Regions from separate parts of the Bacillus sp. UNC322MFChir4.1 genome, predicted to be linked through region 2. Evidence: riboswitches for the same ligand, from Rfam matches in the RefSeq annotation. Region 2 holds a riboswitch; the other holds the start of a gene.
What was found. A riboswitch is a leader RNA that binds a small molecule or an ion and turns the genes downstream of it on or off. The one in region 2 is predicted to bind S-adenosylmethionine.
Positions count from the first base shown of each region.

Region 1: it holds a riboswitch for S-adenosylmethionine, as region 2 does, so the genes downstream of both, BR72_RS20670 (hypothetical protein) here and BR72_RS18120 (Na+/H+ antiporter NhaC family protein) in region 2, are expected to answer to the same signal.

Region 1 is NZ_KN050811.1:10,908-26,620, forward strand. It holds gene BR72_RS20655 (MFS transporter) at 1-367, shown strand, start outside; gene BR72_RS20660 (serine hydrolase domain-containing protein) at 463-1,725, shown strand; gene BR72_RS20665 (hypothetical protein) at 1,766-2,134, opposite strand; gene BR72_RS26525 (NAD(P)H-dependent oxidoreductase) at 2,131-2,268, opposite strand; gene BR72_RS20670 (hypothetical protein) at 2,577-2,828, opposite strand; SAM riboswitch class I at 2,929-3,027, opposite strand; gene BR72_RS20675 (hypothetical protein) at 3,175-3,366, shown strand; gene rraA (ribonuclease E activity regulator RraA) at 3,691-4,170, opposite strand; gene ybaK (Cys-tRNA(Pro) deacylase) at 4,293-4,766, shown strand; gene BR72_RS20690 (hypothetical protein) at 4,801-5,043, opposite strand; partial or broken gene BR72_RS20695 (histidine--tRNA ligase) at 5,265-6,563, shown strand; gene BR72_RS20700 (hypothetical protein) at 6,675-7,271, opposite strand; gene BR72_RS20705 (putative ABC transporter permease subunit) at 7,494-9,149, opposite strand; gene BR72_RS20710 (ABC transporter ATP-binding protein) at 9,142-9,867, opposite strand; gene BR72_RS20715 (hypothetical protein) at 10,050-10,244, opposite strand; gene BR72_RS20720 (tyrosine-protein phosphatase) at 10,414-11,430, opposite strand; gene BR72_RS20725 (hypothetical protein) at 11,539-12,384, opposite strand; gene BR72_RS20730 (GNAT family N-acetyltransferase) at 12,475-13,185, opposite strand; gene BR72_RS20735 (DUF2785 domain-containing protein) at 13,349-14,188, shown strand; gene BR72_RS20740 (NUDIX hydrolase) at 14,525-15,007, shown strand; partial or broken gene BR72_RS20745 (tryptophan--tRNA ligase) at 15,189-15,649, opposite strand.
Region 2 is NZ_KN050809.1:158,356-174,068, forward strand. It holds gene BR72_RS18045 (Crp/Fnr family transcriptional regulator) at 1-374, shown strand, start outside; gene hmpA (NO-inducible flavohemoprotein) at 392-1,600, opposite strand; gene BR72_RS18055 (hypothetical protein) at 2,019-2,537, opposite strand; gene BR72_RS18060 (site-2 protease family protein) at 2,661-3,758, opposite strand; gene BR72_RS18065 (hypothetical protein) at 3,880-4,077, shown strand; gene BR72_RS18070 (hypothetical protein) at 4,128-4,994, opposite strand; gene BR72_RS18075 (class I SAM-dependent methyltransferase) at 5,106-5,882, shown strand; gene BR72_RS18080 (hypothetical protein) at 5,916-6,125, opposite strand; gene BR72_RS18085 (bifunctional metallophosphatase/5'-nucleotidase) at 6,315-7,856, shown strand; gene BR72_RS18090 (response regulator) at 7,895-8,527, opposite strand; gene BR72_RS18095 (sensor histidine kinase) at 8,520-9,581, opposite strand; gene liaF (cell wall-active antibiotics response protein LiaF) at 9,581-10,321, opposite strand; gene BR72_RS18105 (PspA/IM30 family protein) at 10,441-11,091, opposite strand; gene BR72_RS18110 (lmo0954 family membrane protein) at 11,138-11,494, opposite strand; gene BR72_RS18115 (hypothetical protein) at 11,931-12,206, shown strand; gene BR72_RS18120 (Na+/H+ antiporter NhaC family protein) at 12,647-13,957, opposite strand; SAM riboswitch class I at 14,055-14,160, opposite strand; gene BR72_RS18125 (ribonuclease FAU-1 family protein) at 14,496-15,023, opposite strand; gene gltP (glutamate/aspartate:proton symporter GltP) at 15,186-15,713, opposite strand, start outside.

The DNA of each region.
Region 1 (15,713 bases), on a different contig from region 2:
AATTATTATCTTTATGATTGGTATGTTCGTTTTAAGCCAATCACATACGCCGTTTTGGTTACTAGCTTCTGGTGTACTTATCGGCTTTGGGTATGGAACTCTAATTCCAAGCTTCCAAACAATTGCAGTTAGTGTGGCACCAGATCAAAGGCGTGGATCTGCAACAGCTACTTATTTCTCATTCTTTGATACAGGGATTGGTATCGGTTCTTTCGTACTAGGAATTATCGCAGCACATTCCAGTTATCAGCATATGTATTTTATTTCTTCGATTATTGTTGCATTTACATTACTGATTTACTATTTTCTTCATGGGCGTAAACAAAAGTCCAAAAAACAAACAACACAAGAAAAATTATCTGCCTAATCCTATAAGAGAGAGTAAACTTCTACGTTTACTCTCCTTTTTTTGCTTCTCAATAGGCTTATCTCTTATAATAAAACTAGAAGGAGGCTAATTTTATGAGACTAAAAAAATCCCCGCTCATTTTAATCATTTTGATTTTTGTATGTATATTGACTGGTATGGGATTTACGTTATTCAATCCAAATAAAAATTTTTCTTCCAGACAAACAGTAACGAAAAAAAACTGGTTACAAGATCCTTGTCTCCGTTGGTCTTATTCACATATGCGCGAATTTGCTTCAACAAAAGTTGTTGCTAAAAATCAAAATTATATATCCTCGATTCCAACTAATTCGCGAGATTTAGATAACCTACATATTACAGATGAAAATGAAAATAATACAACGGTTCGGAAATTATTAGAAAAACATAAAACAGATGCCTTTATTGTTTTACAGGATGGAAAGCTTGTTTATGAACGATACTTTCATGGATATAAAGAAAACGAACCGCACGGTATGGCATCAGTAGCAAAAGTATTTACAGGACTGCTCGTTAATACCCTTATTGAAGAAGGAAAGCTAGACCCCAATGCAACTGCAGAAACTTATGTAAAAAAATTAAAAGGAACACCATTTGGGATCGCAACAATTCAACAACTTTTAGATATGCAAGTTTCAGTAGAATATCCAACTCACGGCTTTAAACAAGCTGGATTAGATAATCAAGATGCACAATTATATTTAGCAAGTAACCTTCTTCCTCGCAACAAAAACTATAATGGACCGACAACAATTTATGACATGTTACTAGAAGCAAATGAAACAGCTGCTCCAGGAGAAACATTTTCGTATAATAACGGTTCTGCTGAAACACTTGCATGGGTCCTTCGTACTGTCACAGGAAAATCGCTCACAGATCTAGTAAGTGAACGTATTTGGTCACCAATTGGCGCAGAAGAAAATGCTTATTACGTTGTTGATGAAACCGGAGTGGAACAAGCGAGTGCAGGATTAAATGCCACCGCACGAGACATGGCAAGATTCGGGGAGATGATTGCGGGCGATGGTGTCTATGACGGAAAACAAATTATTTCTCACTCTATAATTGAAGAAATTAAACAAATTAACCAATACGAACTCCCAGTTGGGGATGGTGAGGAATATTCTTATCATGATCAGTGGTGGATCTCCCATAACGAACAAAATGCATTTGAAGTACTTGGCAGTTATGGACAAAGGTTATATATCGATCCAACTGCACATATGGTTATCGTTCATTTTTCTTCTAATGCCAATCATACTGGAGAAATACAATTTGCATATAGTGATATGTATTTACAAATCGCTGAATACTTACAGAATAAGCTCTCTAATTAAGTTTATACTTTCGAAGTTTTCGTTACGAAAAGGAGTTGCCTTATGACAGCTCCTTTTCTATAATTGTAATTACATATTCCCATTGTTCTTCTGAAAAACATAACGGTTTTAACTGAAATACCATAGAACAAATCTCTTCTATATAATGGACATTTCCCTGTAAAAATTCCCATCGGAGCACCTTAGGTATATACAAATCTGCAACTTGTTCACTTTGTTCTACTAAAATGTCTACTTCTCTCTGACAAACACCTCTTATAAGATACCCTTCTCGCACTTCTTGTTTAACTTTAGAATATTGCTTACTTTTCTCCCTTATACAAAATAAACAATCAAGATAAGAGCAAAACAAATCATCTTCTCTTTTACATACATTCGCAATTTTGCAGATCAGTTCCCTATTTTTCATAATCTTGTTACCTTTTCATATTCCTTTTGTAGCCATTTCTCTCTTTTTTCTTGTTTATAATTTTTCACTTGTTTCAAAAGTGCACCGCTGAAGCTATATGGATTTGGATGTGCATATACAATTAATATGTTCATTGCAAACGACACCTTCCTTTAATTCCCTTTTGACTTTTTCTATACTCACATGCTATTCTAATACATGTCAAAGGGCAAGCCTCTTTGACAAAACAACTGACACCTATTCGGCGATGGTGTCTTTTTTATTTGTTAGCCGAAAACGCCCATCTTTCGGGGGCACATTTAATTTTTTGACACTACACACTCAGCACCATTTCCTTGTAAAAAGACTGCATAACACAGTCTTTTTATCTACATAACTCTTTTCAAAAAATGAATTTCCAAGCAAATATTACTATAAAAAAGGGAGAATAACTCCCTCTATGTTATTTTACCATGTAGTAAATCCCCTTATCATCTATACATTCATGTTGCTCTGCTAAAGTAATTTTCCCATCCAACTTTAACTCATCTAGCAGTCGCAGTATGTAAAATTGCTGCAACATCTTCTTTGCAAATTCCCCTTTATGTTCAGTAGCAATATGTTGTTGAATATCCAATAATGTAATCGGCTTTTCCTTTTCTTCCATATATTTATAAATCGCATTACGTAGTGTAATATATTTCTCAAGTGTCATCGTATGCTTGCTCCTTTCTTCTCGTTGTCCATCTTTCATTATCGGTTTTTTTGCAATAAAAAAACCTCTTCGATAAGAAGAAGCGGATTATATCTCTTCCTTCTTATCTTTCAGAACAAAACTGTTCTGCTGGAATTAGCACCTGCATCGCGGTTGCTGGGTTTCATTGGGCCAGTCCCTCCACCTCTCTGGATAAGAAAATATTCACTTTATCTTTTACTATAATGAACACAGCCAAAAAAGGCAATTCTCATCATAATAATCAGGATTTGTTTTTTGAAGTGCGCTGATATTTTATTCCATTTTGTTCATACTAAAAATGTAAAAGACCAAAGGAGGCACAGTCATGCAAAAAAATGCACGTGGTCACGTTCAAGATTCTTGTCAAGCATTACACGAAGCAAAGAATTGTTTACAAAATGCCTTACAAACAGTTGAGAAATCAGATAATCGTCAACGCATTGAACAATCTTTACAAGCTGTTCAACATGCACTGCTTCAATGTGATAGTACAGCTGAAGTTTTATCTCAAGATTGAACTCCCTCCACCTACCGTGCACTTCTGCACTTTGCGCGCTTGAGGTGGGGGGCTTCTCGCCAGATATGATAAACCTTATACCTCCATATTTTCAAATTCTACACCTCAAAATGAATTTATATAAATAAAAAAGACACTTCTTATAATAAAAATAAGAGGTGTCTCAAAAGGCAAACGAATATGTAAGTCGCGATCCTACTGTATATATTTATGCCTTACAAGAAAACTTTATTCACTATATACGTAAGTGAAATTTCGCATAAAAACTGCATTGGGTGCCGCATAAACACATTTAGCACTTCTGTTGCTTTCTTATATTATTTCCTACTGATGAATTTCTGTTTTACATACAATTACACCATCTTCGTCAACATAAACATAATTTCCTGGAATCCATGAAACTCCGCCAAAAGACACTGGAATATTTGTTTCTCCCTTCCCTTCTTTCACACTTCGCTTTGGCATCGTTGCAATCGCTAAAATGCCAAGTTCGATATTCCGAAGCTCCGCACAATCACGAACGCATCCATAAATAATTATGCCTGCTAAATTCCGCTGCCTTGCTATGTTTGCTAAGTTATCACCAAGTAATGCACAATTTGTTGAACCTTCTCCATCTACAACTAATACCGTTCCCTCTGGTACCATCTCTAGCGCCATTTTTACGAGTACGTTATCATCTTTAACCTTTACTGTCTCGATTTTCCCATGAAACTGCTTCTTCTTTCCATACGATTGAAGTAATGGCTTACATACTTGTACTTCTGTTTCATTCGCATCATAAAGATCAGTTGTTCTCCACATCATGTTCCCTCTTTCCTTTTCACGATTTATGTTACATATTCTTGTCCTTTCTTCTTTTCCCTGTCTTAATTGGCGAAATTTTGTATACTAATAAAGAAGAAATAAAAAAGGAAGTGTGTAACATGAGTAGTAAAACAAATGCTTGTCGTTTTTTAGATAAGCACAAAATTGCATATACAGTTCACGAATATGAATGGGATGAAGAAAACTTAGATGCAAAACATGTCGCTGAGCAAGTTCATTTGCAATTAGAACAGGTCTTTAAAACACTCGTCCTTCGCGGCGATAAAACCGGGGTAATTATGGCTTGTATCCCTTCGCATAAAGAGCTTAATTTAAAAGCGTTAGCATCTGCAAGTAAAAATAAAAAAGTTGAAATGGTTGCAATGAAAGAAATACTTGGATTAACAGGATACATACGCGGCGGTGTTTCACCACTTGGCATGAAAAAAATTTATCCACTCTTTATTGACGAATCTGCTGCAAATTTAGACCCAATTAGCATTAGTGCTGGAAAAAGAGGATTACAAATTTTTATGAACGGCGCCGACCTAATCAAAATTAGTAACGCAACACCTACTTCCATTACTTCATAACAAAACCTGTCTCAATAGATGAGACAGGTTTTGTTTACATTTCTCGGCGAATTGCTGATAACACATTAATATTCGTTGCTTTTATTGCCGGCCTTAGTCCGGAAAAAATCGCAATAATTATACTAATAGAAACAGAAATAACAATAAGAAATGGAGGGATTATTGAAAATATAAATCCTTTTGGTGCTTCCGTTTTTGCAAATTCCTTTAATAAGATCGGAATTAATTCATTTCCCCCTAAACTAATAAGGCATGGAATAAAAATTGATAATTCCAATAATTTGTAGTATACTACTTAAAAATCTATAGGAGAGATTGCTTATGTTTAGAATAGATTGTTCTTTCCAACTTCATCATCATACATAAAGCCTTGTATCCGAAGAAATTTTTTCTTCGTGGGTACAGGGCTATTCCTGTTTACCCACGAAGCGATTATAAAGCTATGTGGGTATTTTCATACCTGCATAGCTTTTTTTATTTTAAAAAGGAGTGATAAATATGAACTTGCAAAATGTAAAAGGGACAAAAGACTATTTACCAGAAGAACAAATGCTGCGCAATACAATTAAACGGACTTGTGAAGAAATATTTGAGGCCTATGGCTGCAAACCGCTAGAAACACCTATTTTGAACATGTATGATTTGATGGCTTATAAATACGGGGGAGGATCTGAAATTTTAAAGGAGATGTACACGCTTCAAGATCAAGGGAATCGTGAACTTGCATTGCGTTATGATTTAACCATTCCCTTTGCAAAAGTCGTCGCAATGAATCCAGAAATTCGTCTCCCTTTTAAACGTTATGAAATTGGGAAAGTATTTCGTAATGGCCCAATTAAACCAGGAAGAGTTCGAGAGTTTGTACAGTGTGATGTCGATATTGTTGGCGCTGAATCTATCTTAGCAGAAGCAGAATTAATGGTAATGGCTCTTGACATTTTTAACAAATTAAACTTAGACGTAACCATTTAATATAATAATCGAAAACTATTAACAGGGTTGTTACAAGCAATTCAAATCCCTGAATCACAGTTACAAGATGTTATTTTATCTGTAGATAAACTTGAGAAAATCGGTATTGACGGTGTAAGAAATGATTTAATGAATCGAGAAATACAAAGTGAAACGATTGATATGTTATGTAAGACGTTAGAAACATGTATGTCTATGCCACTTTCTGAATTTGATAAAATGTTCCCAAATTCTCTTGTTAAAGAAGGAGTTACTGAACTTCAAGAACTTAGGCAATACTTGGTGGCACTTGGCATTCAACGTAATACAACGTTCTCTCCTTTTCTTGCAAGAGGACTCACAATGTATACTGGAACGATTTATGAAATTTTTTTAGCAGATGGCAGTATTACTTCTAGCATAGGTAGTGGGGGGCGCTATGATTACATTATCGGTGCACTTCGAAATGATAATAAATCTTATCCAACAGTTGGAATCTCGTTCGGTTTAGATGTCATCTATACCGCTCTTGTCCAAAAAGAACGAGTCTCCCCTTCTATCGATATCTTTATTATTCCGCTTGGAACACAGGAAAATTGTCTAAAAATTGCTCACACATTGCGAACAAACGAAAGTTTAAAGATAGAACTTGAACTGGCAAATCGTAAACTAAAGCGAGCCCTTAACTATGCAAATAAAGAAAACATTCCGTATGTACTTATTATCGGTGAAGAAGAGATAAATAACGATGTAGCTGTTTTACGAAATATGAAGGAAGGAACAGAACAAACGATTCCTCTTGCTTCTATTGAAAATGGAACTTTCAAACAATATATACGTCGTTAATTGAATCGATCTAACTAATTATAAAAGGAGAAACGTATACTGCTTCTACGTTTCTCCTTCTATTACATAGGCTATATATAAGATAAGATTTAATTTTGCATTCATTTTTTATTAAAGCTTATTCAAAAATTGATTTAAATCTTGCTTAGTTTTCGTCGTTAATGACTTTAGCTTCTTTAAGTCTTGTTTTTGTTTTCCCATTTCAACAATGAGTGGATATAAATTTTGCTCAATTGTTTTATAATCGGTTGCATGCTTTGTTTCCACTTCTTTCTCAACTACATCCCATTTATCAGTAAGTTGCTTGCCAAGTTTATTTACAGCTTCTTGTTTTGGATTCGCTTTCAATTGCTTGTCCACTTCGTCTATTAACTGTACAACTTCCTTTACCCCACTCTTCACAGTAGCATTTTGCTTTCCGTTTGTTGGTTTTGTTTCAGTTGTTCCGGTTTTCTCATTTTTTGTTTGATCTGCATTCGTTGATTTTGTTTCAGCTTTCCCATCTGCACTTGTTGTTTTTGAATCTTTTTCTTCGTTTTTACCCGTAGTTGTTTGATCTGCACTTGTTGTTTTCGCTTCTTCTTGATTGTTTGTTTGTTCCTTTTTAGTTTGAGTTGCTTGATCTTTTTCTGTTGAGGTCCCGCAAGCTGTAATGGAGAGCATCGCTCCAATCGCAAATGAAGCAATAGATATTTTTTTCAATTTCATAATAAGCCTCCTAAAATTACATTTTCACCTCCCAAATAAGTTTCTATATACTCCCAAAAATCCCTTTTTATTATTTATAACAAATAAAATTTTCTCAATAAAATCCTTCAGTCGAATCAATAACCTATCCCGTCAGACACGCTGCTTCGATCCCATACTTGTTGCCATTTTCCTATAGCAATATAAAATAAATCCTCTGTATTGTCACAGAGGATTTACGATTTATTTAATATTTGCTAGAATACGTTCAGCACCAAGCTGCAAGCTACGCGACACAATTACATTTACAATTGTGAAAACAACGAGGATACTTAAAAACATCCCCCACATTCCAAGTCCTAATGAGAAATATAACGCACATACTCCGCCTACAGTAATGCCGACTAACAGTATATTCGCAAAAAAGTTCCAAAGCGTAGTATAACGACCTTTAAACATTTTTTGTTCGGAATCCCAATGAATATCAGCTGTTTGTGCATCCCACCGTGTGCCAATTAAATTGTTTAACCATAGTCCATTTGCGCAAAGCAAGAACCAAAGCAATGTAAACATTGGTGACACACCGCCTACAATAATCAGCACAATACCAAAGACCGCTAAAATAGTCGTATTAATGAGCCAAGCAGTAAATACTTTTGCAAAGAAAACACCTTCTGCTTTAACTGGTAAATAACGATTGATAAACCAAGTACGACCTTCCCTCGAGAAAGAGGTTGTCGCAATAACATTGGATCCCATTAAAAACATACCTGCACAAAAAGCAAGACCAAGCGCAAGACCTGTTGTTTCACTATCTTTTATAAATTTATTTAACCAAGCTAAGTTCCCGTCTTGTACAAAAATAATAAAGAAAAACATAATTGGCATTACAAAAGTTTGCACAATACAATTAAGGAAAAATTGTGGCGTGCGAAACAAAATACGAAATTCTTTTTTCACATATGCTTTCCAATGTGAATTTTGCACAGTAGCTTTATTAAAATTCTCAGAAGAAATCACTTCTTTTTTCGCAGTGCTATTTGAAATGCCAATAACCCCTTTTAAATATGTACGACCTGCAACATAGAAAAACAAACCATAAAATGCTAACGAAATCGCAGCGAAAAGAAGTAAAAATAGACTTCCTTTCCACGAAGCACTTTCTGTTAACGCCATTACCCCAAAATAGGTTGTCGGAAAATAGTTTGTCATTTCTACTAGAAATGAAGACTGATTATTTGTAAGAAAATCTGCTGCTGATTGCCCAGAAGCAGCATTTCTATTTTTCCATTGTATAAATATATTAATACCGACAATTAGTAATAAAGTAAATAACCCCATTAGCATATTACTTCGATCTTTATCTTTTGCGATATTTGTATAACGCATAATGAGTGTCATAAGAAGCGAAGCAAGAACTAACGGAATAATTGGGAAAAATAAGTAAACGATTAAAAAATAAACATAGTATGTAATAAATGCACCACTTTGTAATCCATACACAATAAAGACTGGAAATAAAACAAACGAAGTCATCACATATTGTGTAATTAAAACAGTAATAAACTTCGCCGTAATAATGTGCGCTGGCTTAAGTGGTAATGGTAATAACATTTCAACGTCATCGCTATAATAAAAAACTGTTAAAATCGTCGTAATACTTAACAAAAACACCCAGATACTACCAACCGCTAATCCCATGCCAAGCAATAAATTTTCCTGATTAAATTGTTTTAATACAACATACATTCCATTTGCAAGTGGACCTATAAATAAAAATCCAACAAACAAAAGACCCAATAATGAAAGTAAAGATACAACACGCTTCTTCTTATCAGTTAACATATCAGCATAGTTCATTTTTAATAATATTTTTGTTAACATCCAAATTTTATTCATTTTCTGTCATCTCCAAGAACATTTTTTCTAGAGATTCATTAGATTCAAAGTGCTCTCGTATTTCTGCTAAATTCCCTTGAAATTGAAGTGTCCCTTTATTAATGATGGCAACTTGATCACATAATTTTTCAGCAACTTCTAACACATGCGTTGAAAAGAACACCGTTTTCCCTTTATCTGCGTGCTCACGCATCATTTGTTTTAATATAAATGCCGATTTTGGATCTAATCCAGTCATTGGCTCGTCTAAAATCCAGACATCTGGATCATGCAAAAGAACTCCAATAATAATAATTTTTTGACGCATTCCATGTGAATAACTTTGAATTTGATCAGACAATGCCTCGTACAAACTAAAACGTTCTGCTAGCGTTCGGATTTTTTCTTGGCGCACGTCTTTCGGAACATCATACATATCCGCCATAAAATTTAAATATTCAATCCCCTTTAAGCGTAAAAACATATCAGGACTGTCAGGAACATAACCAAATAACCTTTTCGCTTCAAGCGGCTCTTTCGCAATGTCTTTTCCATTTACCGAAATTGTCCCACTATCAAGAGAATGAATACCTGTGATCATCTTAATTGTCGTTGATTTCCCTGCACCATTTGGGCCTAAAAATCCAAAAATCTCTCCATTTGGCACTGTTAAGTTCAAATCTTTCACTGCAAATTTACTACCATTATAACTCTTTGATACATTAACAATTTCAATCATTCATATCCAGCCCTTCTCGTTTTTTCCAACAATTACATTTTGATTATAACATAATACGTTTCTATGCTTTAGAATATTTTAGAATTATCAAACAGCACACACCTTATCTTTTCCCGAATAAACGAACAGCAAGACCCCCACTTCTGGAAGCCTCACCTTTTTTCTACTATCTATGTTCGCCCTTATCCATAAAAATATATATAAGAAGCTACTCCAACCGCTAAAACAACTCCTAAAAGTAGATATATAATTGAAAGTCTTGTAATATTTCCTTTCGTTGAAGTTCCATAATTCTCTTCTTCATTTTTCCCTACCATAATCGTCAACATAACTGTCACTGCTACTATGATGAATACCCCTAATATCCATGCTAACATTTCCCCATCTCTCCCTTCATTTCAAATTTTACGTTATTTATACTATTTATAACGTGGATATCTTTGTAATTATTTCAACAATTTTCAAATTAATTGTAAAATAAAGAAAATAAAAAAGATAGAGGTTTTAAAAGTAACCTTATGACTTTTAAAACCTCTATCTATTATCTTATTTTTCTTCTAGCAATAAATTACGCAAAGCATCTAACTGTTCTTTCGTAAGTCCAATTCCTTTTTCAGCATATTGATCCAATGAACCATATACATTATGAATTTCATCAAATGCCGCTTGTAAATATTCAGCCCTCGCTTCAAACATTGCACTTAAAATTTCTATGCTTGCTTCATCTTGAAGCTGCGCTCCTAAAAATGCCATCATTTTTTCATTCAACTGTTCACGAAATCCATTACTTAGTAAATAATCCTGCATTACTGTCTCTTCTGGTACACCTAATAACAATAATAATAAAGCAGATGCAAAGCCGGTTCGATCCTTTCCTGCTGTACAATGGTTTAAAAGCGGTAAGTTGTTAGCATCTTGGATCAGCTCTAAAAATGTCACAAATGCTCCATTACTAGTTACAAAATCTCGGTTCATCTTCACTAAATATTCTCCCGGCTTGCCAAGCATTGATAAATCTCCTAAACGGAAGAATTCATTAATATTTAAATCTTTCGCTAAATCTTGCATAACTGGCAAGGAAACTTGACAAACATCTTGTATCTTTGGGTTTGGTTTATGTTGCACTTCGAAATTTGTACGATAATCGCAGATAGTTTTTAAGCCCAAATTATGTATATAACAAATATCTTCTTCTGTTAATCCTGCTAATTCTTCAGAACGGTACAATTTCCCCCATTTGACTACACGTCCATCTTTTGTTTCATACCCGCCTAAATCACGAAAGTTAAACGCACCTTGCAGTGATAGGCGGCGCTCTGCTACTGTAATACGATCTCCTTTATTCGTAACCAATCGAAAATAGACACGCATTGCAGGATTTGGATCTTCAATTGTAACCGCAGAAGCGTCTGTTACAATCGTTAATAATTGTCCATTTTCTTCAATAGCCTCAGGAGATGCACTCCAATATACATGCACTGATTCTTCTACACTACCCCATTTTATAGATAAAGTGCTATTATTTTCTCGCTCTACTTTTACATCTAAACCTGTTTGTTTCATGTTCGTTTCCATTCTTTCACCTATCACTTTCTCTATTGTTTCTCTCCCCCTATTCTATACCACATATTGTAACGCGTCTTACATATTTCATGACATTTTGTAATCAATTTATAAATACGGAGAAAACATTTTTTCTATATCTGTAAAAGATGTACATGGGATTCCTCGAAAGACATATGCAATTTGTTCATTCCCAAGATCTTGATATACAACTGTACCTCTTTGCGGATGCACGTAGTATTCACAATTTCCAATCTTTTGCGGGGAGCTATAATTTCTTATCCATGAAGATACAGGATAATAGCTATAATTGATATGCCGGCATGCCCATAATGTATATAACTGCTCTCTTGCATCCCAATATACATATTGTGTTTCATTATCACCAAAACCAACAGACTCTAATTCCCATGAATGAGGGACTAAAAGCGGTAATGATACGAATTTCTTTTCTTCAGGAGTACACCATATAGAGCAACGACTGATTTCGCCTCCACCCTTTTCTATTTGAGCATGAAAACTTAGTTGATGAAATGGTAATTTCATTTGTTGTTTTGCATTCTCTAATTCAAACGGCTGCAATCCATATAAAAATTCTTGCATCTCATGCTGCTTGATAAATCCATCATCAATAGAAATTTCGATTTGTGTTTTCCACTTAGAAGTGACGTAACTATCGCACCCTTTATAATTGATACCGCGCCAATAGATAAGTGTATTATATTGAAAACACTCCCCCTGCGCGTGATACAGACAACTGTCTGGAAAAGTTGGTTCCATAAAGTCTAGAAAAAACTGTTTCACTCGAAATATTCCCGTAGGAGTAATCACCTGAAACCAAAGCGTTTCCCACTTTTCACTCTCCTGCCGCTGCGAAATATGTTCTACATGCCAGTCTGGAAATAAAGTTTCTGGATATAACGGAATGATTCTTTTAAATGATTGCTTTAACATCCAATTCCCCCTTCATTTATTTCTTCAAGACTTCAAGAGAGATCTTCATTTATCCTTTTCTAATCACTCTTGTGAATTTCTCTATTTCCCCTAACTGTATACAGTTATTGTTAAAAAAACTTGTTTCATAGCATCGTTCATTTCGTCAGTACTCCCTATATAATATGAGGCACCAATTTCTTTTAAGATGTACAATGCTTTCTCATGAAGCATTGCCCCGTATCGTTTACCACGCATATTCGGAACAACACCAAGATAAAACAATCTTCCTTCTTCTACCGTACCTGGCTCTATATGCGGCAATATAACACCTACTGGATCTTCTCCTTGAACAGCAACTAAACAATGTTCATTCCATCTGCCGCCAATTTCTGTTTGAAAAGCATATAATAATTGGTCTATAGATAATGTTTCTTTCGTATGTATAGAATCCCGCATAGATTCCAGCCAAATTGTTTTAAACGTGCCTTCTCCTACTTCATCGATCGTTTTCAGCGTAAACGGAACTTCCACATCTGTAACATCAGATAAATCTTTCAGCACCGTAACACAACTTTTCTGATACTGAAATTGTAAACGCTGAAACACTTCTTCATAATGTGTATAATTTGGACTTTTGGATGAAACAACAAAATGTAAATGGAAAACTCCTTTATCTGTTGCTGTTTCTATCCAATATTGCACAACCTCTAACACTTGTTCCATTGTAAAGGAAACTGTATTATTTTCTTCAATTGTAATATAATGTGGCTCTCCTACTAATATCTTAAAATCTCGTTCCAAATTAACAAATTGATTCATTCTTTAACCTCTTTCTGTATATTTTTTTAAATAACATGTTTTTTATTTCATGAGCAGGAGTTTTTATGAAAATGTAGAATACTAGAAATTTGATGTTTATAACAGCAATCTTCAGTTAAGAAAAGGGATCGTATCGATAATATTACAATGAGGAGGAACATCATTGAATACCATTATGCTACAGCAATTATTAGAAACGATTCAAAAAAACGGATATTTATTGCCTCAAAATACCGATTTAAATCAATTGAGTTTACATATGCTAGAGCATATTGGTACGTTAGACAGCTATTTACGTGATCAATTGATTTACTCTACCTTTTCTTACTTTATTTCAGGTGATTATTTCGATACAGCTCAGTTAGAAAAATTACTTACGCTAACTTTAGAAGAACAATACTTATATTGCGGCATCATATCTAATATCGATGATAGCGTGTTTACACGTTCTTTCACAACGTTATTAATTGCATTAATATTATGTGCAGATAATAAAACAAATTTTTTAACACAAGAAACGGTTATGATCGTAAAAGAAAAATTGGTAGATTATATGAACCAAGAAATTGATTTAAGGGGATATGTAGATCCTCACGGCTGGGCGCATAGTGTTGCTCATGCAGCAGATGCTTTCGATGCCCTTATTCAAAATTCAAAACTGCTACAACAATGTTACGAAGAACTAGCACATTGTCTTTTAAATAAAATATTCGTTTATTCTATTGTGTATCATTTTGATGAAGATGAGCGTATTATTACCCCTCTTCTTTCCATGATATCAAAAGGATTCCCGCAAAATCAGCTATTTGAGATTATTCATGTCAAACTAAACTTGCTACCGCAATACAAAACAAGACTTCTAGTCAATGAGTTTTGTAGTTTATGTACAAATATTAAAACCTTCCTACGCAGTTTATACTTTAGAACTATACATAATATGCAGTTTAGTTATTTAGCATCACAAGCAGAAGCGATGTTAAATAAACTGCCATCGTTCTATTAACTTATAGTGGGAAAGCATAAATGTCGCTACTACATTTATGCAAATTAAAAAACCCTCTTTCTTTTTTGGGAGGACAAGAGCATCTGGCCGTGCATAGAAGCGGTCAGGACCTTTTTCTGCTACATGCGTGGTTTACAAACAAAGTGAGAAAGCAAGTATCATGTTGTCTTCCGCATAGTAGTGACTTATATGTCGAAAAATCAAAATAGATTTATATATACAAAATACAAAGAATAAACTTTATTTGCAGCAAGAACAGGTCAACCTGTTCCAACTCTATACAAAAACATACTTACAATTTGCACGTATGTATTATAAATAAAGGATAGGTGTTATATGGGATATATCGAAGAAATGCGCAGCTTAGTTGGAAATCGACCACTCATTTTAGTAGGTTCACATGTAATTATTTTAAACAAAAATAATGAAGTACTTCTTCAACTTCGCAGTGATTACAATTGCTGGGGCATTATTGGCGGTGCGCTTGAATGTGGTGAAACGTTAGAAGAAGCCGCTAAACGTGAAGTCTATGAAGAAACAGGTTTAATCGTGAAACAGTTAGAACCATTTCAAAACTTTTCTGGTAAAGAATTTTTCAATGTGTATCCAAATGGAGATCAAGTACACGGTGTTCTCATTACATACATTTGTCGTGATTTTGAAGGAACATTACGCATCGATGACGCTGAATCAAAAGATTTACGATTCTTTTCCATCCATGATCTTCCTGACAATGTTGGATCAGTGCATAAATTAGTTTTAGATACGTTTTTAATGAACAATATAGATAAGAAGCTGACTAAAAAGTCCACTTTTTAGTCAGCCTCTTTCACTTTTCGGTATGATTCAGCTCAGCAAATCGACCACTATTATGTCGAATATCATCGAACAGTCTTTATATCGTGTCGAAGCGCCGATATATTGCAAAGAACGGTCGATAACAGAGAAAAGGACTGATTTCAAAAGGCACTTATGTGCCTTTTGGGTCAGCTTTTTCACATTAACACCCAATCCGTTTTTTTATTTCCGCTAAACTCACCTTAGCAATTTCCCTTGCCCGTTCTACCCCTTTTTCCATCGCTTCTTGAAGTAAGTGCGGCTCATCCATATACATTTCATATTTCTTCCTCGGCTCTTCTAGCTCACGATTGATGACATGAAATAGTTCTTTTTTTACATCTCCCCAGCCGATTCCTGGTGCATATTGCTCTTTCATTTTTGCAATTCCTCAGCTGTCGCAAATTCTTTATACAACATAAATAATGTTTCGAGTTCCTTCGGTTCACTTGATAAGGAAGAATCTGTTTTTATTTTGAAAATAAGTTTTTTCAGCTTTTCTGGCTCTTCAAATAATGGAATGACATTTCCATAGCTTTTACTCATTTTTCGTCCATCAAGGCCTGGTACAATCGCTCCTTCTTCTTGAATGATATATTCTGGCAATATAAAGATTTCACCGAACGGGCCTATACTTTTAATTATAAATTTCCATATAGTAAACTTCTTTCTATTATTAGAAAATAAC
Region 2 (15,713 bases):
AAACAATTCCTCATCACTCATTAATCTCACCGAAAGAATATCATGGTACTGCAATCGCTTTAATGAAAACAGAAGTAACACCGATTTCATGTAACACATGGTATGAACAATTATATACAACCCCTGAATCTTATGCCAAGATCGCCCTCCAGCTGCAAACAAAATTACGCATGATGCAGCAACGTATCGACCAACTTACAACTGTCTCACCAAAAGAACGTCTTTATCGTTTACAAGAATGGTTTGCAACCTATTTGGGTGATATCCCTATTTATGAAATCTTAACGCAAACGGAAATTGGGCAATTAATTGGCATTCGCCGTGAAACAGTAAATCGTCTTCTTCGGGAACAAACAAAAAACGAGGTGAACTAACACCTCGTTCTTTTTCATTACTGTAAGCTTGCTGCTGGTCCGAAAAATTCAAAGTGAATTTTCTCTGATGAAACGCCCCATTCTGTCAATGCTGCGTGAATATTCTTCATAAATGGTACTGGTCCGCAAAAATAGAAGTCTGCTTCAGTAGAAGGAATAATAGTTTGTAACCATGCTAAATCAACATATCCTTCTTTATCATAATTTTTTCCCTTCGTATCTTGCTCAGTTGGTGCAGAATAGCATGTATATGCTTCTACTTGTTCATGTTCTTTTGCTATACTTGCAACATAATCTTTCATTGCGTGCACATCGCTGTTTAACGCACCGTGAATAAAGTATACATTGCGGTTTGGCGATTCTTGAATTAATGTATTTAACATACTCATCATCGGTGTAATTCCTACACCACCACTAATTAACACAACTGGTAATTGTGAATCCATGTTAAGTACAAAATCTCCTGCCGGTGCACTTAATGGTAACATATCTCCTTCATTTACATGATCATGTAAATAATTAGATACCATTCCCTCTGTACTCTCCATACCTTTCTCACGTTTCACACTAATTCGGTAATAATCTTTTTCAGGGGCATCGGATAAACTGTACTGACGGTTATGTGTATATGTTTCTCCTTCAATATTAAGCTGTATGCTTACATACTGCCCTGGCAAAAATGAAGATAGTGGTCCTTTATCTTCTGGCTTTAAATAAAAGGATGTAATCACATCACTCTCTTTTTCTTTTTTCACGACGATAAAGTTACGAAAATCTTTCCAACCACCTGCTTTTATTGCCGCTTCTTCATACATCTCTGCCTCTATACTAATAAACGCATCAGCAATTACACCATAAGCTTCTCCCCAAGCATCTAATACTTCTTGCGGCGCATGAGCTACTTCTTTAATGGCTTGTAATAAGCATGTTCCAACAATCGGATAGTGCTCTGCTTTAATACCTAAGCTACGATGTTTATGTCCAATTTGTTTTACAACTGGAATAATTACTGCTAAATTATCAATATAATTTGCAGCTGCGTATACTGCATTTGCTAAAGCTTGTTGCTGTCTTCCTTTTTTTTGGTTTGTATGGTTAAAAATATTTAATAATTCCGGATGCTCAGAAAACATAATTTGATAAAAACGGGTTGTAATCTCTACACCTTTTTCTTGTAATAACGGTACAGTTGATTTTACAATTTCAATTGTTTTTTCACTTAACATGCTATTCACTCCTCTATTTCTTTATCTACTTCTATTGTATAAGATATCCAAATTAAAGACTGTGATTTTAATCACTATAAACATGATGGTTTTGTGAAAAACTTGTAAAGTGGAAATTCCCTATCGATAACATAACATTTCCAACAATGCGTTTCCTTATTACTTCTTTTGTGAGATTGTAATAATTATTTCGTAACTACTCAGCCATACATTTCATTTAGAAGTTTGGTAAGAGGTATGATTTAAGTAGAAATACGCTTACCTATAGAAAGTTATTTTTATTTTTAAGCATTTAGATTGCTGCCTTTCTTTGTTTTAATGGCAGGAAAAGGCCCTGACCGCTCCTATACCATTTAAAAAATGCTTTTCTGTCATTATTTCTAAATCCATTATAAAAAGACATACTACGTATGTCTTTTTACGATGCTTGCAATGCTTGTTCAATTACTTTCACATCTCTTCCATTTCCAAACTCTGTATAGCCCCAAATATTCGTTTCACCTGTATATTTGTTTACGATAATATCAAGATCATGGTATACACGATGTGCATAAACAATATATTCGATATTTCGGGTAGTGACTCCCTTTTTCAAAATTTCATAACTTCGTTTCACATCTCGTTTTATTTGTTTGTTTTTTACTATTTTCTCAAAATCTTTTAAAGCATTCTCCTGTTCTTGATACCATTTCATAAAATGATCCCAATCTCCATCTGAATACTTTTCCGCTTTTCCGTAATTTAAAAAAGTATTGTAGCTTTCATGTGTTTTACTAATAAATTGTTGCACTTCTTTCGTCTCATCTACATCTTCTACTTTTGGCATTGACGCTACACCAACTGGCTTACTTGCATAGTGTATAAAAAATTTGCTTAAACCGTAACTAGCGCCTCCCATAACAAGAAGAATTCCAAGTATACTCCACATTTTTTTCATACACACTACCCCTTTTCTTTATGTAAACATTACATTTATTTCCAAAAGCGTAATATTTGTAATATTCCATAAAAAAATAAGGATTCCTGTATAAATCGTTCTTACCATTTCGACAACGTTTTTTTACAAATTACGTGTCGGAAGTTGATCTTGCAAAATAATATTAGCTTGATAGGAAGCATAGCCAAGAACTGCAAATAATAACATGTATAAAATAAATATACCTATACGTGTTTTCATATTTGCAGAATAGTAATTTTCATGCTGTTTTTTTTCCTTTTCCCACTTATCTAATGTTCGTTCTGACACGGCTATTGCATCTTGCATCAATGCAAAGTGCTGTTCTCTTTCCTCTTCATACGGTACATAATCAAGTGGTTCAAATTTAGGATGCAAGTAATCTAACGCTATTTTTCTTTGACGCTCTTCTTTTGTTACTGTTTTATCTCGTTCTTTTTGGCTAAGCATCATCACTTCATAATGCATCATATAGATGGTACGATGAAGTGCACCTGTTTCTTGCAATTCTTCCTTCAAACGGACCATATATTCTTTTACAGTATTTATTTTCCAACCAAGCTCTTGGATCGGTTGATTTCGCTTTAATACTCTGTTCCATTCAAGACAACCTAATATAAAAATAAATCCAAGAAAAATACTTTTTTGAAAAATTGCATAACCAAGCAATATAACAAGGCCAATTGCCCAAATTTTCGTACTTACAACAGAAACAATTCGCCCACCATCAAGTGGTGATACGGGAATTAAGTTAAAGAAATTAATCATACTACCAAGTACAATAACTAGTGCCCAAAACGGATCTTTTGTTATCATATATAACGGAATCGCTGGTAAAAAAGAAAGTAACCCAAACAATGGTCCCATATATGCAATATATGCCTCATCTTTTGCATTTTTAGGCATTTCTTTCATTCCTATAACAGCTCCCATAAACGGGATAAAAATAGCAGGTGATGTTGCAATCCCTTTTCGTCTCGCTGCCCATAAATGACCCATTTCATGAATAAGCATTAAGTATACAAGCGCAACGCCAAATTTCCATCCGTATATTGCTGCATAAGCGCCAAGAGATAGCAACATACTAAATATAGTAGAAAACTTTGCTAATTTCACAATCGCAAATACCCATTTGAATTTAGACAATAGAAAAACACCAACCGCTGCAATAATTCCCCATAGTCCTTTTGTATTTTGTTTCATATTCTTCTCCTTACCATTCATTCTTTTCATCTTATTATGTCATATTTTTTTAGTTTATTGGAAACTATCGTTTAATTCCTCCATTTTTAGCCAATACTATCAATGCAAGGAGGTGAAAACGATGACATTGCAATCTGTTATGATCGGTGCCTTATCTTTTCTAGCTTCTATGCTAATTTTTTATACTGTTGGACATGTATTACTATTAGATTGGCTACCCGATAATATTTTTATTAGCTCCATTATCCTTTCTGCACTTATTATCGCTTATTTTATTACGCGAAAATCCATGAGTGAGCCTTCAACTAAAACAAAATAAAAGAGTGATGATGTCTTATCACTCTTTTTCTCATTTCCTATATATAACTATTATCTTTCTAACTGCATCTTCTCTCCATATTCTTTCACTATTTCAATAATATTTTGAAACGCACCTATCTCTTCTTTTTTATTATTAAATACTTTTAAATTGTATTGATCATAATACGCTTCTAACATTTTTAATTGAGATGATGAAATACTGCTAACAGGAACTACAAAGTTCACTTCATATTGTTTATACCCTTCTTTCACTAACTCACCTTGTACTTGTTCACTGTTTTCTTTATTGATTACCTTTTGTACTTTTACAGGAATTTGCAATTGAAAATAATAGTTTTTTTCTTTTTCCAACTTTTTATATAATGCATCTGAAATTGTATAATACACCGTATAATTTACTGTGTTTTCCTTTGTTTTAATGTGAAAACGAGTAATTTGTAAATCTTTTTTAGTGATTTGTGTTATAGCTGATTGTTGTTCGCCACCATTTTGTGTTAAAGGAACTGCTGGGAATAAAGAGAGAAGTTTTTCGGTATTCACTTTTGATAAAAGATAAAAGCTTTTTGGATCTGTCTCTTTTTGTAGCCACCCTGTTCTCGCTTCTGTACGAAGCCAAGCTTTATATTTTTCTTCTTGTCCATTTTTCTTAACTGTAATGACATATTCCGGTTCACCTAATTCACCGATTACGTTTTGTTTCTCTGCTTTACTTATAATATTAGCCGCTATTTTTGCTTCTTCACCCTTCAATGTTGCTTCTTTTTTCCCTACTAAAGATACAATCACTTCTACATTCTCTTCCATCATGCGCCCCGCTTCTTTTGTTAATTTTTCACTTCGGTCTTTTTTCTCATCCGTTTGATTACATGCCACTAATAAAAAAAGAAGGAACATGAATAACCATTTTTTTCGCATAGCTCTCATCCTCATTCCTTAAAATAAGAAAAACTTATTGTACCTGAAAGAAAACAAAATCATTCTAACTAATGAAATTCGATATAATATAAATGAAAAGGAGGTTATAACATGCCAATAGATTTTCATAGTTCAAACAACAAATATACGTATACCAATCGTCAAGTATCAGATTCATGGACACATATGATACAAAATATTGTAGATATTAAAGAAAAAAGAGTGGTTGATATTGGATGTGGCGGTGGTATTTATACGAAACAACTCGCTATGATGGGGGCAGTTGAAGTAACTGGTGTTGATTTTTCAAATCAGATGATCCAAGCTGCAAAGGAAAATTGTGCTCATATATCAAATGCTTCCTTTTTACAAGGTAACGCTTATCGTATCCCCTTTGCAGATGAAACATTTGATATTGTGCTATCACGAGCTGTCATTCATCATCTAGATCATATTCCAAAATTTCTTCAAGAAGCATATCGCATTTTAAAACGAAATGGCATCCTTATTCTCCAAGATCGGACAATTGAAGACTGCACAATTCCAGGAAGTCCAGAACATATTCGTGGCTATTTCTTTTCTTGCTATCCAAAATTAATCGAAATAGAAGCAAAACGAAGACCGGAAACTAATCAAATCCTTCAATTGTTATATGATAATGGCTTCTTGCCAAATCCGATTCAAACTTTTTGGGAAATTCGTAAAGTCCACCCTTCAATTGAAGATTTACTTCAAGACTTATCACCACGAACTGGTCGCTCTATTCTCCATGAATTATCAAACAATGAACTTTCTGGGTTATTACAACATATTCACTCTAAGCTTTACGAGAAATCCCCTATCATCGAACAAGATCGTTGGACAATTTGGACAGCTGTGAAAGAGTAACAAGCCTCACATCACGTGAGGCTTGTTACTCTTTCATAACCTTGTTCTGCAACACTCTTGATATCCACCATTTCTTTGCTGTGCAGTCCCACACTTCGGACATACTAAAAATCTAGATTGATTTGCAAACAAACTACCTTTATCAAAAAGTAACACTCCTGCTTGTTTAAACGAACGAGAATAATATAACCATATAAAACCACAGATTGCAGTAATACATAACAATACACCCATTACAAGCATTTTCGTCACCTCTGCTTCGTCTGTTCTTTCCAGCAAGTGGATAAATATATTATTCTCTATAATGAACATTAAATCCTTCTTTTCGCTGTAAAATAAAAAATTCCATAAAAGATTTACGATTTTTTAATAAAATAAAAAGTTGTCCCTCTAATACAATAAAAATACCAGTATATATAAAGGAGTGACAACATGTTTATCTTTCTTATGTACATCCCTTTTCTTATTTCTATAATGCTTTCTTCATTTTTTTCTCCTTCAGAATCCCCTGAAATACCTGTACAAATCATTGGATTAAACGATTTACATGGACAAATCAACACCACTACACCGCTGCACGGAAAGCCTGCCGGTCGCGCTGAGTACATAGCCTCCTATATTAACGCTTATAAACAGCAATTTCCACATACCTTACTTGTCCATACTGGTGATATGATTGGCGGCAGTCCTCCCATTTCAGCTCTCTTTCAAGATGAGCCAACAATAGATTTTTTAAATATGCTACAATTTGATGTTGGAACAATTGGTAACCATGAATTTGATGAAGGTGTAGGGGAGCTGAAGCGACTAATTGATGGCGGGTTTCATCCGAAAACCGGTATGTTTCCAGGTAGTTCTTTTCCTTATGTTTGCGCAAATGCACTAGATGCTAACACAAATCAACCTCTATTCCCACCCTATGCAATTAAATGGATTGACGGTGTTCCGATTGCTTTTATTGGCATCGTTACAAAGGAAACACCTTTTCTTACAATGCAAAGCGATATGTCAGCAGTCACTTTTATAGATGAAGCTACTGCTGTTCAAACGTACGTACGAGAATTACAGCAAAAAGGTATCCATGCTATTATCGTTCTTGCTCATCTCGATGGGAAGACAACAAATGGAGCTACTTACGGACCACTTGCTGATTTAGCAAATAAACTTGATGATGATGTCGATATACTATTTGGCGGACACAATCATTCTTATATGAATGGATATGTGAATGGAAAATTACTTGTTGAAGCATATTCTTACGGGAGAGCTTTTGCAAATGTGCAGCTCACAATTGATCGTAGAACGAAAGATATTACAAGAAAAACGGCAAAGATTATCCCTACTTATCATGATCAACTGCAACCTAATTCACTCACCCAATTATGGCTCCAAAGCTATCAAACAAAAATAGCCCCACTAACCGAGCAAGTACTCGGAAACAGCGTACACGAGCTGACGCGTGATCAAAATAAAGATGGGGAAGCAGATCTTGGTGCTCTTCTTGCTACATCCCAGCGTCAAGCTATGCAAGCTGACATTGCATTTGTTAACCTCGGCACTATACGCCATAATTTGCCAAAAGGTTTCATTACATGGGAAAATACATTTCTCATCCAACCCTTTGAAAATACACTCATTAAAATGGATTTAACTGGTAGAGAAATTCAAAGCGCACTACACGAACAATGGGATGATGAAATGCGTATATTACAAGTATCTGGAATTCGTTACACATGGGGAAAAAATGGAGTAGAATCCATTACACTAGAAAATGGGGAGCCGCTTCAAGACCATACGACATACTCTGTCGTCGTAAATTCTTTCCTGGCAAATGGGGGCGATAAGTTTACAATTTTTAAAAAAGGACGAAATCGTGTTGAAGGTCCGACAGATCAAGAGGCACTCGCAAATTTTATCCGTTCTAATCCATCTTTAGAAAATGTTCAAGTGAATCATATTCAAAAAATACAGTGAATGCTTGCAAACTAAAAAAGGCTTCTCTACAGCCTTTTTTAGTTTGCAAGCTGATGACGAAACGCATAAATAACCGCTTGTGTTCGATCACTTACATGTAATTTATTTAAAATATTACTTACATGCGTCTTCACTGTTTTTAAAGCAATAAATAGTTCATCTGCAATTTCTTGATTACTCTTTCCTTCAGCAATCAATAATAAAATTTCAAACTCTCGTTCTGTTAACTCTTCATGAAGCGGCTGTTCCTTTTTTTGACGCATACGTGACATCATTTTTCCAGTAACTTTCGGTTCAAGTACTATTTCCCCATCGTATGTCGCTCGAACTGCATCGGCTATATCACTTGCTCTAGATGTTTTTAACAAGTAACTCGTTGCACCAGCTTCAATAACCGGATATAATTTTTCGTCGTCTAAGAAACTTGTCACAACAACAATTTTTGCTTCTGGCCATTCTTGAATAATTGTTCTTGTGGCCTCAACACCGTCCATTTCATCCATAACAAGATCCATTAAAATTATATCTGGTTTTAGTAATAATGCTAATTCTGAACCTTTTCTTCCATTTTCCGCTTCTCCTACAACTTCAATGTCCGGCTGAGTCGATAAATACGCTGATACGCCCATACGAACCATTTCATGATCGTCAACAAGCAATACTTTAATCATCTTGTTCCTCCCCTCTTTCTAAAAGAATCGGCACTTTCACCTCAATTTGCGTTCCTTTATTCGGAAAGCTTAATACCTTTAAAGTTCCGCCAATTTCATGAACACGCTCTTGCATAGAGCGAAGACCATATGACCCTGCCTTGTTCACTCCTACTTCAAATCCTACGCCATCATCAATAATTTTTAAAATTGCGTATTCATCAATTTGGCGCAGCCTCACTTCTGTCTTCTTCGCTTTTGCATGACGTAATGTATTGGACAGTGCTTCTTGTACAATACGGAATAAGTGATCTTCTACACCTTTTTTTAATTGAATTGGCTCAATCAACCATTCAATCTTCATATGTTGTTTTCGTGAAAGCTCTGTTAATAATTCTTCAATGCCTTCTGTTAACTTTTTACCTTCTAATTGGACAGGACGTAAATGAAGAAGTAACGCTCTCATTTCTGATTGAGCATTTACAACCATATTTTCAACAAGTTTTAATTGCTTTTGAGTCGACTCTGGTATATGAGCGGTTTGCTCATTAATTGCTGACATCATCATCGACATCGCAAAGAGCTGTTGACTGACAGAATCATGAAGCTCTCTCGCTAAACGATGCCGTTCCTCTGAAATAGCTTGTTGTCTCATCTCTTCATTCCAATGCGCACGTTCATTCGTTACTTTTTGAAATAATCCTGCTTGCTCTTCTAAACGTCTAGCAAGCCCAATTACCTTCCGTTCTACTTCATGAAATTCATCTTCTGCTGTAAACGAAGCATCTCTTGGAAAATTTCCTCTTTCTACTTCAAATAGAAAAGTCGTTAACCCTTGAATTCGCAGCTGCATATAATACCCAATTGCATATCCAACAATTCCACCTATGAGAAGACTCGTACAGATAATAAACAAGCTAACAGGAACAGAAGCAATCGATTCTTTCCATAATAAATCATACACATTTTGCTGGCTTTTCCATACATAAACGATGGTACAAATAAGTGCAATACTCATAGAAGATAATATTGAATAACGGATATACATCCATGAAATGTTCTTCTGTTTTTTCATTATACTTTCCTCACTTCCGTATCGCCTACGATAAGCGAAGAAATAATTTTAATACGGCGAGGAGCTTCTTTATACTGTTCCGTTCTAAACTTCACATTACGATTAAAGCCTGTTTCTTCATGCGCTGGAAGCAATATTCTCCCAACAATAACAGAATGATTCAAAGATAATTCAATATCGTATGGAACATACAAACGAATATTACCAATCACACCGCGAATGACAATGACAGTTTCGCCTTCTGGAATCATAGCTGTTGTTAAATCAATTTCAATATCTCCGATTCCATATTGAATATTAACATCCTCTAACTCATATATATGATCCATTATTCGTACGTTACCAACCATTATATTCTTTATATACGGCTCTGTTCGATAGATTGGTTTTTCTTCATTTATATATTCTTTTTCCTTAATTTCAACCTGTACCGCTTTTGACTTTTGCTGGCCTTGTATCAGCTGGTAGCCTATGAAAGCTAGGCAAGCAAATAAAACGAGCACGAAGGCTGCTGATGAAAATAGGAAAAATAAGAAAACAAGTCCCCCAACAAATAAACACACATTCCCTCTCACATATCGATTCTTTTTTCGATAATGCCTCCCAAACATAATCATAATAAAGGCAAAAATAAGAGCACCAGGCTCAAAATGACCGAGAATCATATCGAGAAAAAGACCGACCCCAAATATGACGAGGAGCATCCCTAATAATTGTGTTTTCGAAAATTGTTTCTTCATTGCAGCTCCCCCTTCTTTATTATATATACATAGAAGAAAAAGGTATTGTATTCCAACACCTTTTCTTCTATCACTATATCATAAGCTCATTTTATAATATACTACAATTATCTTATTACCTATTTGTCTAAAGATACTTCTTTTTTCGCTTTCATTTCGCGTTCAAGCTTTGCAATCTTCATATCAAATGTGTCACGTTCATGATCTTCATTGATACGAAGCTCTAAATCACGAATGTGATCTTCTATTTCTTCAAAGCGTAAAAATGGGTTATTTTCATCCATTTTATGAAGAGTCGTATTCATACGGCGGTTTGCATGTGCCATATTTTCACGTGCCATTAATTCCATACGTTTTGCATTCATTTCTTTTAATTTATTTTTCATTTCTGATAGACGACGTTCTAGCTCATCTATTTGTTCTACAACCCCTCCATACATTTTTTCTAAGCGAGCTACTTGCCCTTCGTAGTATGCTACTTCTTCTAATGCACGTTCATGTAGTTGCATTTCTCCTGCTTCCCTTGCAATTACAGCTTGCTTGGATCTTTTATTTACGAAATAACGCGCCCCTTCAAGCTCATGAGCAAAATTAGATTTTAATGTTCTGTGACGCTCAATTAATTTTTCAATTTTTGTTACTTCACGCTCACTATTACGTAAATATTGATTTAACATCGCAATTGGATTTTTTCTTTCTTTCTCGTCTAACACATTATGAAAATCTGCAAGTACTGCATCTCGTACACGTCCGAATAATGATTGTTTCATTTTTAATCTTCCTCTCTTCTACTCTATTATTTTTTGTTATTTCATATTAGTTATTTTTCATTAATCTGTTCCACTCATCTTCAAAATTGCTATACGGCTTCGAGCTGTCTGAAGCAGCCTCTACTACATGTTTCTCTTTTTTCCACTCACGGTATCCATAATATAGAACGACTAATGCCGCAATACCGATTAATGCTGGGGAATGGGACAGGGCAATTGACAAGCCGATTAAACCGACGATCCCCCAAGCTAGTTTTCCAAAAAATGATTTTGCTCGCACAAATGATTTATAGCTCCAATACACAATCCCTGCTCCAATTGCTAATCCTACAATACCAGCAAGACTTCCAAGAGCAATTAAAGCCAAAATACCGGCTGCCATAAACGCTAAAAATTGTTTCATCTTGTGCTTGCCTCCCTTCGTTTTGATACTCTTATCTTACCTAGATTTTCATTTTTCTATAACGAGCTTAAGAACCGTTTTTCTCTCAGACTTAAGTCCTATTTATTATCAGACCGTAATTACTCAGTTATCCTTTGAAAAAAGACTGAAAAGCATCTTTTTTAAATGGGAGAGTGGGACTGGCTATGTATAGGAGCGGTCAGGGCCCTTTCCTGCCACGTGCAACGTTTTAAAACAAAGAAAGGTAGCAAGGTGCTTTACCGTTTTTATCTTTATGACCTCAATCTATCTGCTAATGAAGTGTATGGCTGAATAGTTACTTAAAAAGAAACGAAGAAATTAGGTAATTTATGTTAAAATAATGAGAAGCAAAATTGTCTTCGTTCTCTAAAAAGCAGGATAGTTTAAGAGGGATTGTTGAATTGGGGGTGAAGAATTGAAATATAATAAATCAAATAGGGCTTTAAGGATTGGAACTAATATCGTACTTATTTTATTAATCTTAGGTGCAATACAAATGTTTTTTGATGAAAACTATACAAATGACCACTTTGGTGGGTTATTTTTGATAGCTTTTTGGATGGTTAGAAGTATTTATGGTTTTACCATAAATTTAAAAGAAGAAAATAAGAAGTTAGCATTAATTGATTTAGTTTTAGCAATTTCCGCTTTTTATTTTATATTTTCTCAGGGTATTAAATATTTCTTCTGAAAATAATTTATTCACTAACAGAGCTTTAATTGAATAAGCCTCATACAAAAGTAAAACTCAGAGTCATATAGGGACTCTGAGTTTTTTTTGCGTGTTATTTACTGTGCAAATTAACAGTAACTACTCAACCATCCACTTCATTTTTCAGCATATAGATTGCTGCTACGAAGATAAAGTGAACCTTCCTTTCATGGATGCTTTTCCCATGAAAGGTTAGCCCTCACCAATCGGGCTTTTACAGGCAGTTATCTTCGGTGATTTCCCTCTATCTTTACTGCCCGTTAATGCGGGGTAAAAATGGCAATGCACTGCTGCCTTTCTTTGTTTTCACACTTCGCGCGTGGAAGAAATAGGAACTGACTGCTTCTACGCATGGCTAGTCCCTCCCAGACCATTTAAGAAAGTGCTTTTCTTCCTTTTTTCATAGAGCGACTGAGTAGTTATGCTGTTTTTTGATATTCCTTTTTCTCAGGCGAAAGACGCGGGAAATTAATGACAATTGAGATAATTCCGCAAACAGCGACTAACATTGGATAAAATGAGTACGGTAATAATTCAATTGGTGAAAGGGAAGCAAATCCTGCCGCCGTTAACATTTGTGCACCGTACGGAATTAATCCTTGCACACTACAAGAGAATAAATCTAACAAGCTCGCCGATTTCTTCGGATCAATATGATATTGATCTGCCACATTCTTTGCTAATGGACCTGTGAAAATAATAGAAATTGTATTATTTGCTGTGCACATATTTGTCATACCTACAAGACCAGCAATTCCAAATTCTGCACCTTTTTTCGAACGAATATTGCGTGTTAGCACATTCATTAAATATTGAATACCGCCGTTATATTGAATGATTTCGACCATTCCACCGATTAAAATTGCTAATAATACAAGCTCCATCATTCCATTAATTCCTACTGTAACACTTTTAAAGAAGCTTGCGAGTGTAAAGCTTCCATCAATCATACCGATAATACCAGCTAACACCGTTCCTCCCGTTAATACAACTAATACGTTATATCCAAGCAGCGCCGTAATTAACACTCCTGCATACGGTAAAATTTTCACCCAATTAAACGCATGTGCTGTCATATTTGTATGAGTTCCTAACGTAAGAACAACTAACAGTATGCTCGTAACAATAGCAGCTGGTAATACAATTAAGAAATTTGTTTTAAATTTATCTTTCATTTCCGTTCCTTGTGTACGGACAGCTGCAATTGTCGTGTCTGAAATAAAAGATAAATTGTCGCCAAACATCGCACCGCCAACAACCGTTGCCATAGCAAGTGCCATAGAAATATCCGTTTGTCCACTAATCCCTACTGCAATTGGCGCCAATGCAGCAATCGTCCCCATTGACGTTCCCATTGCTAATGAAATAAAAGCACCGATAGCAAACAACCCAACAACTAAAAATCCTTGCGGCAGAACAGAAAGCGCTAAGTTTACAGTTGCTTCAACGCCGCCCATGCCTTTTGCCGTTTCAGAAAATGCACCTGCTAATACAAAAATTAATACCATAATCATGATATCTGGATTGCCAGCACCTTTAGCAAAACGTTCAACCTTTGTCGTAAAATTTTCTTTTCTATTCATTACTAATGCAGCGGCAACTGCAATTAAAATCGCAACCAGAATTGGTAACTTATAAAAATCCCCTGTAATTATACCAGAACCAATAAATAATGCTAAAAATATGCCAAGTGGTAATAATGCCCATGCATTTCCTTTTGTTTGTTCCAAAGTAATATCCTCTCCTATTTCTAAACCTATCCTTCACAAGAGCGAAAAAGACCTCTTCTGAAGAGAAGAGGTCTTATATATCATATAAGAAACACTCTTCTCATCTATCAAGCATATCGCTTGCTGGATTTGGCACAGCACTCGAATATGAGTCCGCTGCCGAGGCATCGTAGGGCCAGTCCCTCCGCCTCTCTTGATAAGAAGGTTTTATATTATTTTTTTGTTAATCAATCTTTTCTTACTTTACTCGCTGCATGAAAAAATGTCAAACATTATTTCTATCAAAATAGTTGGTATTTTTTTGATATTGCATAGATACAAAGTAATACAATGATATAACAACCTCTTTCTTTTTTGAGGAGACCAGAGCGTCTATCTCCATTTAGAAACGATTAGCCCTTTTCCTACCACAAACAAAATGGAAACATAGAAAGCAATTTGTCGTTTCATATAAGTCGCTCCTATGCATGGCCAGTTCCTCTCGCTCGCCTAAAAAAGAGAGTTTTTATATCGATTTTTTAATTTATACTTCTATATATTAAAGACGATCTTTTAGTTTTTGAATTTCTACTTCTAAAATGGAAAACCATAAAAAATCTTCTTCTTCAATTTTTTTCATAATCCACTCTGCCGTATTCCAAGCTAAATCATACTCCTCTTTTGAAATATCGTCTTCCGTATATGCTTCTTCTAGCTCATCTTCATCTAATACATATGTATCTCCGCCTGGCAACAAGACAACATCTAAATATAAATCATCAAAATAAGGTAATCCTCTTTCATCAATTTTATACGCTTTTGCAACATCAATATAATATTGGACAAGCTCTTTTTTCTCGTCTAACATAGCTGTAATCGCAAAATTTTTCCCATTTATAAAATACTGGACCCAAGTATAGCCATTATTCGCAATACAAATGCTCCGATTACTATACTCCTTATAACTCGGCTCTTTTACTTGCTTTATATGTAATATACCTAACATCCCATCCTGTACATCTTTAACCGAATAGGTCTTTTCAGTTAATCGTCTCCACGATGATCCATCTCCGTATTTCCGTTTCATCCTCACTTCTCCTTATTTTACATATTAGTTGCGGCTATACAGAACAAAAATGATCGCTTCTATGCACGGCCAGTTCCTCTCACCTCCACCAAAAAAGAGTTTTTTCATTTGTATTTCTATAAAAAAAAGCCTTCACGTACACCGTGAAGGCCCTTCTAATATTTAAGCTACTTGCTTCTCTGAAATCTCTTTCAAATAAGCTTGTCCTTTTTCTGCGTCATATTGTCCTTCCCATTTAGACATAACAACTGCAGCTAAAGAGTTACCTACTACGTTTACTGCAGTACGTGCCATATCTAAAATACGGTCAATACCAGCGATAAACGCTAAACCTTCAGATGGAATACCTACTGTATGAAGCGTTGCTAATAATACTACGAACGATACGCCCGGTACACCAGCAATCCCTTTTGAAGTAAGCATTAACACAAGAAGCAATGTAATTTGCTGTGTAATAGATAAATGAATACCATACATTTGCGCTAAGAAAATTGCTGCAATTGCTTGATATAATGTTGAACCATCCAAGTTAAATGAATAACCTGTTGGAATAACGAAAGATGTAATTGCTTTCGGACAACCGAAACGTTCCATCTTTTCCATAATCTTTGGTAGAACCGTCTCTGAGCTTGCTGTAGAATATGCTAAAATAAGCTCGTCTTTTAAAATCTTAAAAAATTGGAAAATATT